Regions from separate parts of the Paenibacillus sp. BC26 genome, predicted to be linked through region 2. Evidence: riboswitches for the same ligand, from Rfam matches in the RefSeq annotation. Region 2 holds a riboswitch; the other holds the start of a gene.
The links. Region 2 has a riboswitch for S-adenosylmethionine ahead of metA (homoserine O-acetyltransferase MetA). Riboswitches for the same ligand answer to the same signal wherever they lie in the genome.
Positions count from the first base shown of each region.

Region 1 (9,129 bases), on a different contig from region 2:
AAGCAGGACTGCCGGTCGTGCCTCTGTGCATGTCGCATGTCGCATATGATCAGGTGAACGATAGAATAGTGCTCGTTGCGGAGAAGGATTGGGACGGTGTCGTGCGCTGCTGCCAAGAAATCGTCGTTGCTGCAATTTCGGGGGCTGCTTTTCGCAAGGGAGATGGGGTATGGGAGACGCTTGCGATTATCGATGAGTCGCTGACGGGTAGTTACGGCAATCACAATGCTGCGTTGTGCCGGGATCCGTTTGGCAGAGTGCCGGAACAGGATGAGCTCGGCATCTTCATTTCCTCTGCGACGCGGACATTTATTTGGTCTTTCCGGATTTGCGAGCTTCGGGCAAGGTTGAAGTAATAGCTCTTAGTGGTGCATGTATATTGATTTGCGCGAAAAGCCGCCTCTTTAGGCGGCTTTTGCATGTATCCAAGTCAGGTAAAACGCCATGTGCGCTTCATGTAATCGTGATTTGATCGCCAGGGCAACATTTGTCGAATTGGCTTCGTCGAATAATAGACCGTTGCGATTGGTTAAATCACCTTTACATTGAACCTCGGAGTTGACCTTATGTCCTTAAAAACCAGAAACGCGGTACTTAAGTGCTTACTGCTGGGACTGACTGCACTTTGCTGCGTATTGACCATCCAAACTTATCATGCACGAATACCGCTAGTGGGACGATTATTCTACGGTGGAGAGAGCGCGGCCGGTAACGGTGACTTAAAGCCTGGTCCCGTTGAACCTCACGGCATGTACTATAAGGATCACGTGATTGTGCTCATGTATCATGAAGTCATGAAGAAGCCGCACGATGCCGGCGCGTTATCCGTCGTTAAGTTTGAGCGCCAGCTTGAATTAATGAAGGCTAACAATTTTCATTGGATCACGATGGATCAGTATCGAGGATTCATTTTGCGGGGAGACCGTGTTCCGGAAAATGCGGTGCTGCTCACGTTCGACGACGGCTATGAATCTTTCTATCAGGATGTCTATCCGATCCTGCGCAAGTATAAAGCACCGGCAACCAACTTTCTAATCGTCAGCTCGGTGGGTAATCCTAGGCATGCCGGGGTTCCTAAACTGGATTGGGAGCAGGTAAGGGAGATGAGCCGGACAGGAATTTCATTTTACAGCCATTCCTTCGATTCTCATCGCTATGTGCCAAGGGATGCGAAGGGCAAGCAATTAATTGCTGCGTTGACCGGACCTGTTTATTTGAAAGATAAGGGCAGGAGGGAGACGAAGAAGGAATACATGCAGCGGGTAAAAGCTGATCTGGAGCAAGCGAATCTCATTTTGGAGCAGAAGCTCGGCACCTCGAACCATGTGCTTGCTTTCCCGTACGGCGCGTTCTCCAAGCCATTGCTGGATATTTGCGCACAGCTGGGCATCGACGTGACGCTGACGGTCAAAGATGGACTCGACAGCCCCCACCAAAACAACGGTTTCCGTCTAAACGCCGGTGGCGCGCAGAATAATCCCGACCTGCAGGTGGCGCTTATGAAACAAGCGATGGAGCGGCTTGGACACGCCCACTTCGACCTCGCACCTGAGCGAAAACGCGAGGCGTTATGGACATTCACCGCGATGCTAATCGTCGCCGCGTTATTGGCGGAATCGACCATCAAGCAGCGGCAGGAGAAACGGCGTGTGAGCAAAGCTGCATAATGAGTGTGATACGGTGGGGCATCCGCAACCGGCATGTTTCCCGATCTAACATGCTCATGAACGCCGGATGAGCAATGCTGAATAATGGGCGTGATACGGTGCAGTATGCCGCAATCGGGTGTCTCAAATTCTAACGAATCGTACAGGTCTTATTTCATCGATTTTCGGAGTTTCGAGATTCTAACGAATCACAGAGGTCTTATTTCGGAGGAAATGGCCTCAAGACACTCGAAATCCACCAAATAAGGCTGCTACGATTCGTTAGAATTTTTTTGGAGGTATTTTCGCTCAAATAAGGCCTGTAGGATTCGTTAGAGTATTTCGGGATATTGATGCCGGGGTTCGGGGGGCGGGTATTAGGTGTTAGGTGCCAGAAGCCGAATGCCGTGTGTCCAGTGTAGGATGCCGAATGCCGAACTCCGAATGTCGGGTGTGGGTGTGAGGTGTGGGCTGTGGGGTGTGGGGTGATGGGTGTAGGATGCCGAATGCCGAATGCCGAATATGAGGTGTAAGGTGCTGAATGCCAGATGTCGGGTGCCGGAAACCGGAAACCGGGGGCCGGTGCCAGGTGCAGAATGCCCGAGTGCCCCATGCCAAGCGAGCTGCACCCAATTTTACCAGCCGCCCCGCCACGCCGCAGCTGTCGCCTGCCGCCGGTCAAACCGGCAGCATTCCTCCTCGGCTGCTCCGAAGGGAAAAGCAGCTTGTCAGCCAAGGAGCTGGCTCCACTCAGAACGAAACAAACGCTTGCGTATGGCGAAGCAGATGCGACCGATCCCAGAGGTGGCGTTGCTCCTCGGTCCGAGCTGCTGCCGGCTCAGCGTTCCCATTGAGCTTCAACAGCGCTGACGCGATGAGCTCGGATCTCAGCGATCCCCAAGACTCCAGCTTGCTCTGAACGTAGCCGAAGCTCTCGAGCAGCGTCTGCCCCTTCATCCGCTGAAGGGGGGAAGCCCACATCACCAAGTCGCAATTCAAGTCTTTGCGAGGGATGGCAAACTCCGCTGCACCAACTGCTCCCGTATTCGTTGTGATCGCAATTAATCCGCAGAAATATTCGCTCGCGTGGCCCGGTGCCAGCTTATCCGCAAGCTCACTGTCAAAGCGAAAACATTCAATACGGCTTATCTTACACTGCTGCATAAACTCCAACGAATAGCCGATGACCGAATTTCTCAAATTGAGCAAAGCAATCAGCTGGGGAAGCGTATCTCGGTGATACTCGGCCGACTCGTCTATCGCCGCATGGTCAGGAATCGTGTTCAGCATCATGATCCTCCAGTACACAAGTGTAGTTGTTGTATAGCAAACAAAAATGACCTTCTCTGGAATCAGAGAAGGTCATAGGAATGTAATGTCATTGATCCTCGCTCTTATCTCCCAGATTCGCCCAATAAAGCGTTCCGCAAGAATTAGCACCGTGCACTCCTTTGATAATCAAAGGGTTGTCGGTTGCCGGGTATCATCGGGCTTGTCCCTCCACCTACTCTTGATAAGAAAAATACATATTAAATTTTTTCCATTATGCTATATAGTCAACCCGATTGTCAAGAGGGCGACGCCTGATTGCATCCCAATACGGAACACGAATAGAACTAGGTATTCGTTTTTCGATAGAAACGGGGAGAGACGCCGTAACGATTCTTAAACGATTTCGATAAGTGGAATTCATCGTAAAAGTGGAGTGCGGCTGCGATGTCCTTTACGGAAGTGTTTGTCGCTTCCAGTGAGGCTTTGGCGGATGCAAGCTTGAGCTCCAGCATGTACTGGTTAGGGGATTTCCCGGTCACCTGACGAAATTGGGAAAAGAATGCGGTCCGAGACAAACCGCTGTGACGAATGTAGTCTTCGCTTCGGAACGGCTGAGCGATGCTGCGATGCATGTGGAGCAGGATGTCTTCCAAATCGAGATTGCTATGGAGTTTAATGATTTGGTCTCCGGCAAATAAGAGCAGCAATTCTTGGAGAATGATATTCGCCGCGTAATCGTAGCCGGTCGATTTGATAATGAGAATCTCGATGAGGCGTTCACATAACCGAATGGCGTCGTTTATTTTGGCGGACGTGATTCGTTCTCCGATTGGGAGACCTAAATGATGAATCATGGCAAGCTGATCAACATGAATAAAATAAAATTTCCAATTGTCATCATCGCAACCATAAGAGCAGGGAAGCAGCTCTTGCACGAAGAGCAAGGTTCCCGCGGTAAGCACCGTTTCCTCATTCTCTTGAACGAATTTACCTTTTCCCTCTAAGGTAACGAATAGCCCGGGTAACGTTAGGCCTTGAGGATGAACGACTTGATAGCTGTTATTTGCTTCAACCTTCCAAATTGATTTAAATTGACATGGCGGCGGAGACTGCGTTTCCGCGAGTTGATAGGGAATATTGATATAAGCCATATAAATGTAAAACCCCCACTATCACCATTTGGATTCTTCTTATATTTTGTACGATTATACATGTTTGAATGATTTTTTTCCATGGTGTTGCACGGAGTTCCCCCTTAAACTTACGTTATACAAATCGAAAGGGGCAAGGCGACATGATGGTTAAAGTAGGTTCGAGGGAATTGGAGCTTGGAGGGCCGCATTTGACGGCATTAAGAAGCTCTAACGATATTCTGCATGACGTTGATGCGATTCGTAACCGGTTGCAGGAAGACGGCTATTTGCTGCTGCGCGATTTTCATAAACGAGAAGAAGTGCTGAGCGCGCGCAAGCGCATTTTAGAGAAGATAGATCGAATGGGGAAGTTGAATCGCGACACGCTTCTGGAAGAAGGCATCATGGCCGATGGAAGCAAGTCGATCTTCATGGGCGGCACGAACGAGGATCTGCCGGAGCTGCTGAACGTTTTAAACGGAGAGCATGTCCTGCGCTTCTTTGACGAACTGATGGGAGAAAAAACGATGACGTATCACTATAAGTGGCTCCGGGCGGTAGGGAAAGGCGATTACACCGGCGCACACTACGATATCATCTACATGGGCAGGGGAACTCATAACCTCTATACAGTCTGGTCTCCGATAGGGGATGTTAATTATGCGATGGGAGGCCTTGCGCTGTGTTTGAACTCTCATAACTTTGAAGAATTAAAAGCCACTTACGGCAAAAAAGACTCGGATCGCGACGGGGTTGGCCATTATACGGATGATCCGCTTGCGATCACGGAGAAGTTCGGCGGCAAATGGGCAACGACCGAGTTCCGGGCCGGGGATGTTCTTATATTCGGAATGTTCCTCATGCATTGTTCCTTGGAGAATACAACCAATCATTATCGGCTTAGCGTGGACACCAGATATCAGTCAGCCAGCGATAAAGTTGACGAGAGATGGATCGGCAAGAAACCAAAGGGGCATTTTGCGTAAAAAGAGTCAATTCCGGCGTGCAAGAGTTCCATTAGACGTTATCTTAATGAAAAGGACAGTCTCGATCATCTCACGGATGATGCTGAGGCTGTCCTTCTTCTATAGAGTCCGCGAAAGCTTCCTGAACTGCATGGCAGACATGCCTTCCCAGCGTCTGAAAATGCGGCTGAAATAGTGGAAATCCTCATAGCCGACCGCCCCTGCTATCCATTCAATCGTCTGATCCGTTTCCCGCAGCAATCGTTTGGCTTCCTGATGGCGCACGGTCTGCACGAATTTATTGGGACCTACACCCATCATCGCTTTGAACTGCCGGCTCATATAATCTTCATGCACGAGCAGAAATTTCGCCATATCCGCGCTCGACCAGCGGCGGCTGCAATCGGTGCGAATCTCATGAACGAGTTCCAGCAGACGTTTCTCGTATTTCGGATGCGGCGTTCCCCGCCCTTCGTTCTGCTGCCGGAGAAGCAATCCGATCAGCTGAATCATCAGCCCTTTGCACACGCTGTCGTAATCCTGCTGCCGATCACTCCATTCCAGAATGACATTTTCAACAAGGGAGATGATTCTCGGCGACACATTCGTAAGCAGCGGTTCTGTGAAAATCGGCCGGTCTGCCCCCAAATAGGGCATGTCGCTAAACGCACCGGGGTCCGCGTTGTATTCGTCCGCGATGATGGTATGATTGTTAGCCGCGCCATCGAAAAAGTCAAAATGGATGCCGAGCAGCTCTGCATGCGGCTCTGTCAGCACTTCAATCCGATGATGCCGCCAAGGGGATAAGATGAGCAGACTGCCTGCCCGAACTTCCATGGTTTCGCCCTCGATCGTTGCCCTGATCTCGCCATGTTTCACATAGAGGAGCTGAAAATCATAGATGCGGCGGCTCCACTTGAACGCCGGAGCTCGGTAATGCTGCCGCGCCCAATGAATAACGGGAGAGATATCCCGTAAAGTGGTTTGCCTGATCCGAGGAAAAAGAGCGTTGTCCAATTAATCAGCACCGCCTTATGCGCGAGTTCGGAAAAGTCCAAAAAACGATCTCCTTTATGTAAAGCCTTCCGGATACTGAAATGGTAACATGTAAGCGCATTCCCCAACAAGGATGAAAGGAACAGGTGATTACATTATGAGCAGCCACTTATTTCAATTAACCGGAAAAGTTGCATTAATTACGGGCGGAACAGGCGGACTTGGTGTTGTGATGGCACAAACGTTGGCGAAAGCAGGAGCAGCAGTCGTCATTACGAGCCGTTCCGAGGAGAAAGCAGCAGCGATTGCCAAACAGCTATCTATCGATACAGGTACTGAAGTTATCGGCATGTCGGCGGAACTGACGGAAGCGGGCCAAGTGGAACAGCTGGTGCAAGCGGTCAAGGAGCGTTTCGGACGCATCGATATCCTCATCAACAATGCGGGAGTCAACATCCGCAAGCCTATCGACAGCTACGATGAAGCAAGCTGGGATCTGGTGATGGGCACGAATTTGAAAGCCCCATATTTGTGTATTCGCGCCGTTACGCCGATCATGAAAGAGCAGCAATCCGGTCGTATCATTAACGTTGCTTCGATGCTGGGCCTGGTGGGTCTGCCGGAGAGAAGTGCTTACTGCGCCAGCAAAGGCGGCGTCATTCAGTTAACCAAAGTGCTGGCCCTAGAGCTTGCGCCTTTTAACATTACCGTAAACGCGCTATGTCCCGGCCCGATCGCGACCGAGCTCAATACCGTTGTGATAAACAATCCGGAAGCGAATCGCTTCTTTATCGATCAAATCGCGCTGGGGCGGTGGGGGAGGCCGGACGAAATTGCAGGACCGACTTTATTTCTCGCATCCGACGCGTCCAGCTTCATGACAGGTGCTTCTTTAACGGTCGATGGCGGATGGACGGCAAAATAAACCGGATTCATCTCCCAGCCGAATAGCCGGATAGCGGGATACGAAAGGGTGATCGGGATGCGTTTTGGCTTATCTGTATTTGGGACGACTTACGCCATGGGCTTGCACCCGCGTGCAGGAAGGCCGAGGATATCGGCTGAAGGGGTCATTGACCTGGCATTGCGTAATGGACTACAAGGCGTAGAGCTGTCCCTCTCGATGCTGGCAGGCTGTGACCACAGAGCTATAGCAAGTAAAGTCGAGGCGAATGAGCTCTATATCGCGATCGCGTCGGACGGCTTCGATGCTGCGCGTTTAGGCGAAGCGTTTGACATCGCGAAGGCTGTTGGTGCGAAAGTGGTACGTACAGTGGCGGGTGGAGCGAAGTTCGGCGGCGATCGCCGTCATTTCGCCGGGAGGTGGCAGCCATTCCTGGGGGAGGTTCGAGCCGGTCTCACTGCAGCAACTGCGCTGGCGGAAGAAGCGGGTATCGTCCTAGCGCTGGAGAACCATCAAGATCTCTGCTCGGAGGAGCTGATCTGGCTATGCGAATCGATCGCTTCCCCGAACTTCGGATTAACGCTGGATACCGGTAATCCGCTGGCGACCGCGGAGGAGCCTGTCGAATTCGCCAAGAGAATCTCTCCTTACCTCAAACATGTCCACTTGAAGGATTACTGGATTTATCCAAATGCGGAAGGGTACATGCTTGTCCGCTGTCCGATCGGACAAGGGGCGGTAGACTTTCCGGCGCTGCTGGATGTATTTCACGCCAGCCAAGCAGGACGGACGCTGTGCATGTCCATTGAAATCGGTGCGTTGGAGGCAAGGCATACAAGGGTCCTTGCCGACGATTATTGGCCGGAATACCCGGCCCGATCCGCCAGAGAGCTTGCGGAGCTGCTCCGTTTTGTTCAGCGCCATGCGAAGCCGAACGCTGATTGGCGCACGCCTCATGAACGGGGAGAAGCGGCGGAGAACGTTGCAGCCTACGAGCAGTCGCAGCTTATGTCCAGCATCGCTTATGTGAAGCAGCTGATGCATAGCCTTAACGCAATGAAACCTAAGGAGGAGGAGGCATTGCCATGATTATCGATTTACAAGGAAAAGTCGCCATCGTTACCGGCGCCGGCAGAGGGATTGGACGTCATATTGCACTCACGCTTGCGAAGGAAGGCGTCATTACAATTGCTACGGATATCAAGCAAGAGCAGCTTGACGAGCTGGCGCTGCAATTTGCCGAGGAGCAGCTTACCGGTGCGCAATTCATCTGTGATGTGAGGGATTCGGCTCGAATCGCGGAGGTTGTAGAGGAGGTACGGAACCGTTTTGGACGAATAGATATCTTAATCAACAATGCCGGAGTGGCCAGCGGCGGCACTGTTGAGCTGCTCAAGGAGGATATCTGGGACGCCAACATGGACATTAACATGAAAGGCACCTTTCTGATGTGCCAAGCCGTTGTCCCGATTATGAAAGCCCAAGGCTCAGGCCGCATTCTAAACGCTGCTTCCTTTGCGGCGATCGTGCCTGCCTACGGAAGCGCGGCGTATGCGTCGTCCAAAGCGGCCGTTAAACAGTTCACGCGAGTCCTTGCAGGCGAGCTGGGACCTTATGATATTACCGTGAATTGTTATTCTCCGGGGATGATTCCGACGGAGATGAATCATTTTGCAGAACAGCCGGAGGAGCGGCAGCAAAGGCTGCTGGACACGCTTACGCTTCGTCGCTGGGGCAGCAAAGATGATGTTGCGAACCTGATCTGTTTCCTTGCTTCCGACCTTGCCGGTTACATTACCGGTACGATGATCGACGTGAGCGGCGGCAAATTCGCGACCCAGATTCCGAGTATCGCCTACGAGGCGGCGCGGAAGGATGCGCTGCGGACATGACGGCGCCGCTCATTACGTTTGAAGGGAAGACGGTCGTTGTCACAGGCGGGGCCAGAGGAATTGGCCGTGCAATAGCCAAGCGATTTCTCGAATGCGGAGCGAAGGTTATAATAGCCGATCACGACGAGAGCGGCGCAGAGACGGCGATACAGCTTGCGGATAGGGGGAATGAAGTTCATTTTATCCGCTGCGATGTTTCCAAGCTGAGCGAAGTACAGTCGCTCGTTGCCGAGTCGGTTCAACGATTCGGCGGTGCAATCGATGTGCTCGTCAACAATGCGGGCATTTTCCCGAGAGCAGATTTGCTGAATACCGATGAGG
Region 1 covers NZ_FPAD01000001.1:3,550,130-3,559,258, reverse strand. Annotated here, with positions in the region: gene BM412_RS16100 (glycoside hydrolase family protein) at 1-356, shown strand, start outside; gene BM412_RS16095 (polysaccharide deacetylase family protein) at 567-1,667, shown strand; gene BM412_RS16090 (hypothetical protein) at 2,397-2,936, opposite strand; SAM riboswitch class I at 3,038-3,166, opposite strand; gene BM412_RS16085 (AraC family transcriptional regulator) at 3,263-4,069, opposite strand; gene BM412_RS16080 (phytanoyl-CoA dioxygenase family protein) at 4,213-5,037, shown strand; gene BM412_RS16075 (helix-turn-helix transcriptional regulator) at 5,137-6,033, opposite strand; gene BM412_RS16070 (SDR family NAD(P)-dependent oxidoreductase) at 6,146-6,937, shown strand; gene BM412_RS16065 (sugar phosphate isomerase/epimerase family protein) at 6,995-8,005, shown strand; gene BM412_RS16060 (SDR family NAD(P)-dependent oxidoreductase) at 8,002-8,808, shown strand; gene BM412_RS16055 (SDR family NAD(P)-dependent oxidoreductase) at 8,805-9,129, shown strand, end outside.
Region 1: it holds a riboswitch for S-adenosylmethionine, as region 2 does, so the genes downstream of both, BM412_RS16090 (hypothetical protein) here and metA (homoserine O-acetyltransferase MetA) in region 2, are expected to answer to the same signal.

Region 2 (9,129 bases):
CGCCAACCAGCGTCATTCACCGACATCGGCCGAAAATGCCAGCCTTAACGGCGAAAAACGCGGCTAGTCCGCCGGGACTGCCGCGTATCGCATTATTTGCGCCTTATAGGCGGATTGGCTTTCGTTCGAAGCCGGAGCATCGAACGGAGCATGCTGCCTTATTCCCCTTTAAGCGCCTGTTCCAGATCCGCAATCAGGTCATCGATATCCTCAAGACCGACGGAATAACGCAGCAAACCATCCGTAATCCCACGCTCATGACGAACCTCGCGCGGCATCGCCGCATGCGACATCATCGCCGGATAAGACAAAATACTTTCAACAGCGCCAAGACTTACCGCTACGAGCGGAAGCTTCACGCGGCTGAGAACGGCTTTGGCGCGTTCGCCGTCACCCACGTCGAAGGACACGACTGCGCCGTACCCCTTCGATTGTTTCTCATGCACGTCGCGGCGCGGATGGTTCGCAAGGCCCGGATAATACACGCGGGTTACATCCGGGTTGTTATCAAGCCATTCCGCAAGCTTGCGAGCGCTGCGCTCGCTGTGCTCCATACGCGCTTGCAGCGTTTTCATGCCGCGGATGAGCAGCCATGATTCTTGCGTACCCAGAACGGTGCCAAGACCGTTCTGCAGCTGCTTCAGCCTGCGGCCGAGGCTTTCTGTTGCCACAACGGCAAGGCCTGCAAGCACGTCGCTGTGCCCGCCCAAAAACTTCGTAGCACTGTGCAGGACGATATCAACCCCAAGCTCGATTGGGCGCTGATGGTACGGCGTCATAAATGTATTGTCCAACAGCGTAATCAGCTCATGCTCCTTCGCCCATGCCGCGACTTCACCGATATCGGTGATCTTAAGCGTCGGGTTAGAAGGTGTCTCCATGAAGACCACCTTCGTGTTCGGCTGGAGCGCCGCTTTCACGGCTTCGAAGTCCGTCATGTCCACGAAGGTGGACTCGATGCCAAGACGGTTCAGCACCGTTGTCAGCAGGCGGTAGGTACCGCCGTAAACGTCCTCGGTTACGATGATATGATCGCCCGTCGAGAACAGCAGGAACGCCGTCGAGATGGCAGCCATGCCGGATGCGAACGCAAAGCCGCGAACGCCGCCTTCAAGCAGCGTAATGTAATCTTCCAAAGCCTGACGCGTCGGATTGCCGGAGCGGCTGTAATCGTACGTAGGCGGATTGAAGATATCGTGATGATGGAAGGTGGAAGCTTGATAAATCGGCACGCTCGATGCGCCGGTTTGCCCGTCGATCTCAGCGCCGAAGTGAATCAATTTCGTTGCAAACTGCTTCTCGGTGGTGTCATTGCCCTTGCCCTTGTCCGGATTCTGCTCTGCCATGATGGTTTATGCCTCCCCAAGCTCGCGTTTTGCCGCTTCAAAGGCTTGCGCCAAATCTGCGATCAAATCATTCACATGCTCAATGCCGACTGAGAAACGAAGCAGACGGTCGTCTACGCCGATTTGCTGGCGAATTTCCAGCGGAATATCCGCATGGGTTTGAACAGCCGGATACGTCATCAGCGATTCCACGCCGCCAAGGCTTTCTGCGAAAGCAATCAGCTTAATATGACGAAGGATCGGCTCTACATAAGCCGCTTTCTTCAAGCGGAAGGAGAAAATGCCCGTGTTACCGGACGATTGACGGTTCTGTACCTCATGACCCGGGTGATGAGGCAGCGCCGGGTAGTACACATCTTCGATTATTTCATGCGTCAGCAGCCAGTTCGCGATCGCCGTTGCATTCGCTTGATGGCGTTCCATCCGCAGCGCCAGCGTCTTCATGCCGCGCATCAGCAGCCATGAATCCTGAGGTCCCAGTACAGCGCCGAGGGAGTTATGGAGGAATCCCATCTCAGCGGACAGCTCCTTGCCCTTCGTGACAATAAGGCCTGCCAGCACGTCATTGTGACCGCCAAGGTACTTCGTCGCGCTATGCACGATGACGTCGGCACCAAGCTCAATCGGACGTTGGAAGAACGGAGTGAGCAGCGTGTTATCTACAATGGACAGCAAGCCTTTGGACTTCGCCCATGAACAAACGCGCTCCAAATCCGTAATCATCATCAGCGGATTCGTCGGAGTCTCGATCAAGATCGCTTTCGTAGCCGGCGTAACCAGCTGGTTCATCGCATCAATATCATTCGTATCCACGTAAGAAGCCGACACGCCAAAGCGAGTCATAATCTTCTCCAGCAAGCGGTATGTACCGCCGTACAGATCCAAGGAAACGAGCAAATGATCGCCTTGGCCAAACAGCGAGAAGACAGTCGTCAGCGCAGCCATGCCGCTGCTGCACGCAAACGCTGCGTCGCCGGACTCCAGCTCTGCAGCTGCTTCTTCCAGCACGCTGCGAGTCGGACTCTTCGTGCGGGCATAGTCAAAGCCGGTGCTTTCGCCAAGTTTCGGATGGCGGAAAGCTGTTGCTTGGTACACCGGGAAACTAATCGCTCCGGTAACCGGCTCTTTAATGGATCCAATTTGTGCTAAGCGGCTTTCTATTTTCATCAGAAGTGACTCCCTCTCGTCGATTAATGACCTTCTTATTTAAATGCCTGCACCCAAATCATAAGGCGTTTGCTGATAAACGTAGTAGTTCAGCCAGTTCGAGAACAACAGATTGGCATGCGCCCTCCAGCTCGACAGCGGAATCTTCGACGGATCGTTGTTTGGATAGTAGTTCTTCGGTAAAGCAATATCCATTCCTTTTGCCACGTCACGATCGTATTCGGCTTTGAGGGACAACGGATCATATTCCGAGTGGCCGGTAACGAATACTTGTCTTCCGTCCTTGGAAGCGACCAGATACACGCCGGCATCCGGCGATTCAGACAAAATATCGAGATCCCCGATATTGGCGATATCATCGCGGCGAACTTCCGTATGACGCGATTGCGGAACAAGGAACAGCTCGTCAAAGCCCCGTACAAGAGGAACATTGCGCTTCTCGACCGTGTGCGGGAATACGCCGAACACCTTATCCGGCAGCTCGTATTTGGGAATGCCGTAGTGGTGATATAATCCGGCTTGTGCGCCCCAACAGATATGGAAGGTTGACGTTACGCGACGAGCCGACCAATCCATAATGTCCTTCAGCTCTTCCCAATAGTTGACCTCTTCGAATGGAAGCGTCTCTACAGGTGCGCCGGTAATCACCAAGCCATCATAATACTCGTGCTTGATATCTTCGAATGTTTTGTAAAACGACTCCAAATGCTCGGACGACGTATTCTTGGATGTATGGGTCCGAGGATGAAGCAGCACGACTTCCACCTGCAGCGGCGTGTTCCCGATTAAACGGAGCAGCTGCGTTTCGGTCGTTTCTTTGGTTGGCATTAAATTGAGAATAGCAATCCGCAGCGGGCGGATATCTTGATGATAGGCTACGCTCTCATCCATTAGAAAGATATTCTCGTCCGTTAGAACATCTTTCGCAGGCAATTGGTCCGGTACTTTAATTGGCATGATAATCTCTCCTGTCTGCTTGGATTGTCACTGAGGCGCGCAATGAAAACAGCCCCTCTCCTAAGAGAGGGGCACAAATGTATCGTTCATGCGCCTCTCATCTCTCAGAAACATACGTTTCCGCAAGAATTAGCACCGTACGTTTACACGCCGGTTGCCGGGCTTCATCGGGCTAGTCCCTCCGCCTGCTCTTGATAAGAAAGCTTGCTTATTTAATTAAAGAAACACCTTAGTTCTTACTTTAAATCATTCCTTTATTCCCGTCAAGGAGCAGCCCTGCTCCCATCGACAAAAAACGCGTAACCATGGGCTTTTCCCCGCATATGCTGTTACAGAACCATGGACGCTACTTTCTTCTTGAATGGAAAGACATTGTCGGAGTATACTAGACAAGAATTACGCTTTAAGCAGTGAATAATTGACCAATAAAGGGGTGTTTACGACTATGGAAGGCGACCCGAGGCCTGCGGGCAACCGCACTGATAACCGGTTTACACGGAAGATAACAGGAAGGCTGACGTCATCCAACCGTATTCGCAAACGCGCCGCTTCTAGATAGATGGACTAGAGCAAGCAGCACGCAACGCGCAATACGGTTTGCTTGATGTTGCTTGATTCTGTTCTCCTCCTCATAGCCGGCATCCGGGAATTACTGCAACAACGAGAGGAGGAACGCGGATGAAAATCCGTCACGTGAATCAAGGTGTTTTCGCACCGGTTGATGACATTCAAGCAGCCGTCGTGCCACCTGCCGAAGGTTTCTACTGGATCGATGCCGATGTAGATGACCTCGCTGTGCTCCAGCCGATATTCGCGCTGCACGAACTGGCAGTCGAAGACTGTTTGAGCGAAGAAGAGCAGCGGCCTAAGATTGAAATTCATGAAGGCCATTATTTTATTGTAATTAACAGCATCCGTTTTGATGATGAAGAAATTTTTCTACGCGCCTTGAACATTTTTCTGGGCCGCCATTATATTATTACCGTTACGAAACAGAAAATTAACGAGCTTCGCACGTTGAAGCCGATCCTGCTTGAAGAGCAAGTCAGCCGCCCCGACCGTTTCCTCTATCATTTGGTCGATATCGTCGTTGATAATTACTTCCTCGTCGGCGATCGGATTGAGGCGCGGATCGAGAGCTTGGAAGAAGATATTCTGGTCCACACCAAGAAATCGCATCTGAACGAAATTATCGGACTTCGAAGCGAGATTCTCTGGCTCAAGAAAGTGCTTGGACCTCAGAAGGAGCTAATCGCAACACTTAATAAGAAAGACTTGAAGCTAATCGACGATCAATTGCAGAAGTACTTTAGCGATATCTATGAGAATGCCGTCAAAATCGCCGAGACTTTCGAGACCTACCGCGATCTGATGGGCAACTTACGAGAGGCTTACCAGTCTTCGCTTGCGAACCGCGCGAATGAAATCATGCGCGTCTTTACCGCGCTGACCACGATCTTCATGCCACTTACCTTCATTACCGGGATTTACGGAATGAATTTCGACTTTATACCTGGGCTCCATCTGCACGGCGGCTCTTACTTGCTGCTCACGTTTATGCTCTTGCTCGGTTTCGGGATGTTTTTTATTTTCCGCAAGAAAGAGTGGCTATGAAAGGCTAACCAAAAAAAGCTCTCCAGGGACGCATGGCGACCGCGGGAGAGCTTTTTTATTTGCTTAACCGAACGGAAGCTTAAAGGTCTTCTTCGTCAGCGGGTACAGCCATTTGACGCCGCTTGGCGTTAATGTATCCGCTACAAGGTGGGACAGATAACCGCTTATTGCGGTATAGGCAATTCCCTCGATCTCGAGCTGCTGCTCCAGCCCCCAGCCGATCGCTCCCCAAGCAACCACTGCCCATACGGTATGCGTTAACCCCCGATGATTCAGCCACGGAACCCATGCCACATAAAGTCCGAGCCCCATCAGCCAATTATGGCCGATCGAATAACCTGCATAGAGAAGCGCTAATCCAATTGCGCTCACGAGCGCATCTCGAATCATGCCATTCCGTGATACCAGCCCCAGAAGAAACAAGGCTGCCGCGGCAATCGTGAGATAGGGATAAAATTGATCTTCAAACCAATACCAAAAGACCGCTGCTGCTCCTGCCGCAACTCCGCCCCATAGCATAAGTGCACGTATTATCCTCGCCGGCTTGCTAAGCTTGCTGCTCAGCATATTCGTACCATCCAAATCCGCGCTTAAAGCGGAAAATGCCGCAACGATGATAAATGCCGCGGCGTTTGTTAGCGTAACGGGATGTGTTGCGGCAGCAACCACCCCGATTGCGACGCCAATGGCCAGATGTGTCGTCCCTTTCATACCTGCCCCCCTCATTCTGACTGACTTATGTTGAATCGTTCATCGAACGTCAGTTCGCTTTTCGACTGATTATACCTTCTTTTCCCTCCGCATTCAATAGGAATTCCGACATGTAAAAAGGCATCGCTTGAAGTCCATTCAAACGATGCCTTGGTATGATGTTTGCGAGGAATTGGCAAGGAATTAGCTACATAAGTCCCTCTCCTGCCAGCGCTTCCTTACGGCCTTTGTCTAAATTCACATAATACAGCAGGATGATGCCAATGATGAAAAACGCCAGCAATGCTAATATGCCTAAACGGCTGGAACCGGTTATCGTGCCGACAACGGAGAAGACGGCTGGTCCGGCTACAGCGGCGAATTTGCTGGATAAGCTCAGGAAGCCGAAAAATTCTGCCGTTCGCGATGGCGGCACCAATGTGGCATACAGCGATCTCGCCGTCGCTTGGCTCCCTCCTTGCACGAATCCGACCATAATGGCCAGCGCATAGAAGTGGAGCGCGCTCGTCATGAAATAGCCAAGCAAAACAATCAGCACATACACAAGCAGCGAACAGTAAAGCGACTTCTTCATTCCGATGCGCGAGGCGAATCGGATGAAGAGCAGCGTGCTCGGATAGCCGACAAACTGCGTAATAAGCAGTGCGGCTATCAAGTCCATCGTTTCAATCCCGATGCCGCTGCCATAGATCGTCGCCATGACGATAACCGTGCTAATGCCATCGTTGAAGAACCAGAAGGACGCCATATATTTAAGCAGCTCCGGATAATGCTTCAACGTCTTCAACGTATTGCCGATGCGCTGCATCCCGCGCCGCATCATATCGCCGTAACCGGCTGAGGTCCCTCTTGCCGTTTCCTTCACGTTGCGAATAATCGGAAGTGAGAACAAGATCCACCATATCCCAACCGTAACAAAGACGGTCTGCGTAGCGACTGTTTTATTGGGAAACCCCACTAACGACCATTTCTCAATCATCACTAAATTCACCAGCAGCAGCAGCCCGCCGCCCAAGTAACCCATCGCGTATCCTTTATTACTCACCGAATTAAGCGTTTCGGGTGTCGATACCTCCGTAATTAATCCATCATAGAACGTATTGGAAGCGGCATAGCCGATCGTACCGATAATAACCAATATGGAAGCAAGCATCCAATCATTTGTCCCGACCATGGCCATGCAAACCGTTGCAATGGACCCGATGAACATGAACACCGATAAGAAACGCACTTTTGATCCTGAGTAGTCCGCAATCGCTCCCATAATCGGGCATAGAATGGCTACGAAAATCATCGCGATGGTTTGCGTGTACCCCCAGTAATTCTCAGCCGTATTGCCGCTTAAGTCTGCGCCTGCCACCGTTTTGTAGTAAATCGGCATGACCGCGGCCATAATCGTCGTGACAAAAGCAGAATTGGCCCAATCGTACATCATCCAGCTGCGTACTGCTTTCGGATTCATCCTCTTCGCTCCTTTGTAGGACATGAATTGTCACCTGTAACCAACATTCGACAGGATCCATATTGAATCCTGCTCTAACTCGCGAAGGCTTGCCCGCTGGTTGCTACCTTTTGCCGTCGAGCTGATTTTACATTATAATGATATATAGCTGTGATAAAAATCTTTAATCGCTAAAGGAGGGATTCCGTGAATATTAACCAACTCGAAACGTTGCTAACCATCTCACGCACCATGAGCTTTCGAAAAGCAGGAGAGCTGCTTAATCTTACGCAGCCGGCTGTTTCTGCTCAAATCAAAAGCTTAGAGGATGAGTTTAAAACGGTTCTAATTGATCGGAATCAACCCGTCACATTAACGGACCGCGGACAAGTGTTTCTTGATCACGCCGAGCGCATATTAGCCATCGTAGAAGAACTGAAGCAGAAGCTCTCTGACCTAAGCCAAACACCGCAGGGTCATATCGTGCTGGGAACAACCTCTTCGATCGCGATTCAAATTTTGCCTCGGGTGCTGTCTTATTTTCAAAACCAATTTCCGCTCATTAAAACAACGATTCACTCCATGCCTTCTTCGGGCGTAATGGCCAGCGTTGAGAATGGCACCGTAGATATCGGCATCACCTATCTGTCGGAACGCAATCCGAATGTGGAAACATCCATCCTGTACTATGACACCTACGAACTCGTCGTCGCTCCCGAGCATCCCATGAGCCATTTGAAGCATACTACCGTAGAATCGCTCAAGGACATTCCCATGATTATGCTCTCGCCGGACACATTAGGACGACGTTTTCTGGATCAAATTTTCCGCAAATATAATTTGCACCCGAACATCGTCATGGAGCTTTCGAGCAGCGAGGAAGTGAAGCGCATGGTCGAGATCAATTTAGGGGCAGCGGTGGTGTCTAAGCTCTCCATTGCCAAAGAGGTGCAGCTCGGAACACTGAAGCGGATTAAAGTCAATGAGCTCGATATGAGCCATCCGGTCGGTTTGGTCTATAAGTCGGGACGGTACATCAACTCGGCAATGCAGCAGTTTTTGAGCGATTTGAAGGGTATGCCCGAAGATCATTTCATCAGCAGCGAGTAGGAGGAGATTCAGTTTGAAATTCGACTTACATACGCACCACTTCCGGTGCGGGCATGCAGACGATAATATTGAGGATTATATCAAGGCAGGCATCAAGGCGGGTCTGGCCGTCATCGGAATTTCAGATCATTCTCCTTATTTTGCCAGCGACCAAGAACAACCGAACCCCGGCATTGCCATGGGAAAAAGCGAATTTGTTCGTTATGTAGAAGAAGTGCTGCGGCTCAAAGCCAAATATGAAGGCACCATCGATGTCCTGCTCGGCGTGGAGTCCGATTTCTTCCCTCAGCACGCTCAAGTTTATCGCGATGTCTATGCCGGTTATCCGTTTGATTACATTATCGGTTCCGTCCACCAGTCGCGCGGGGTCAGCATCTTCAACCGCAATCGTTGGAAGAACCTCTCTGAAGAGCAGCATATCGACGAAAAACGCCATTATTACGAGCTTATCGGCCAATCCGCCCGCAGTGGCATGTTCCAAATTCTCGGCCATATCGATGCGATGAAAGGCTATTACCCTGCATTCTCCGCCATCGCTGCGGATGAAGCGATTGACGATTGCCTTAAAGTCATTGGCGAAAGCAGCGTATCCATCGAAATCAACACCTCCGGCAAAACCAAAGATGCCGGCGGCTGGTATCCGTCCGATGCGATATTGGAGCGCGCCTTGCATTTTGGCGTAACGGTATCTTTCGGGTCTGATGCGCATAAGCCGAGCCGTGTCGGCGAAGATTGGGAGCTTGTTGCGAAGCGTCTGAAGGAAATCGGGTTTACGGAATGGTT
Region 2 covers NZ_FPAD01000002.1:197,903-207,031, forward strand. Annotated here, with positions in the region: gene BM412_RS17275 (aminotransferase class I/II-fold pyridoxal phosphate-dependent enzyme) at 159-1,346, opposite strand; gene BM412_RS17280 (PLP-dependent transferase) at 1,353-2,513, opposite strand; gene metA (homoserine O-acetyltransferase MetA) at 2,553-3,470, opposite strand; SAM riboswitch class I at 3,565-3,671, opposite strand; gene corA (magnesium/cobalt transporter CorA) at 4,149-5,084, shown strand; gene BM412_RS17295 (metal-dependent hydrolase) at 5,148-5,795, opposite strand; gene BM412_RS17300 (MFS transporter) at 5,983-7,257, opposite strand; gene BM412_RS17305 (LysR family transcriptional regulator) at 7,444-8,346, shown strand; gene BM412_RS17310 (histidinol-phosphatase) at 8,360-9,129, shown strand, end outside.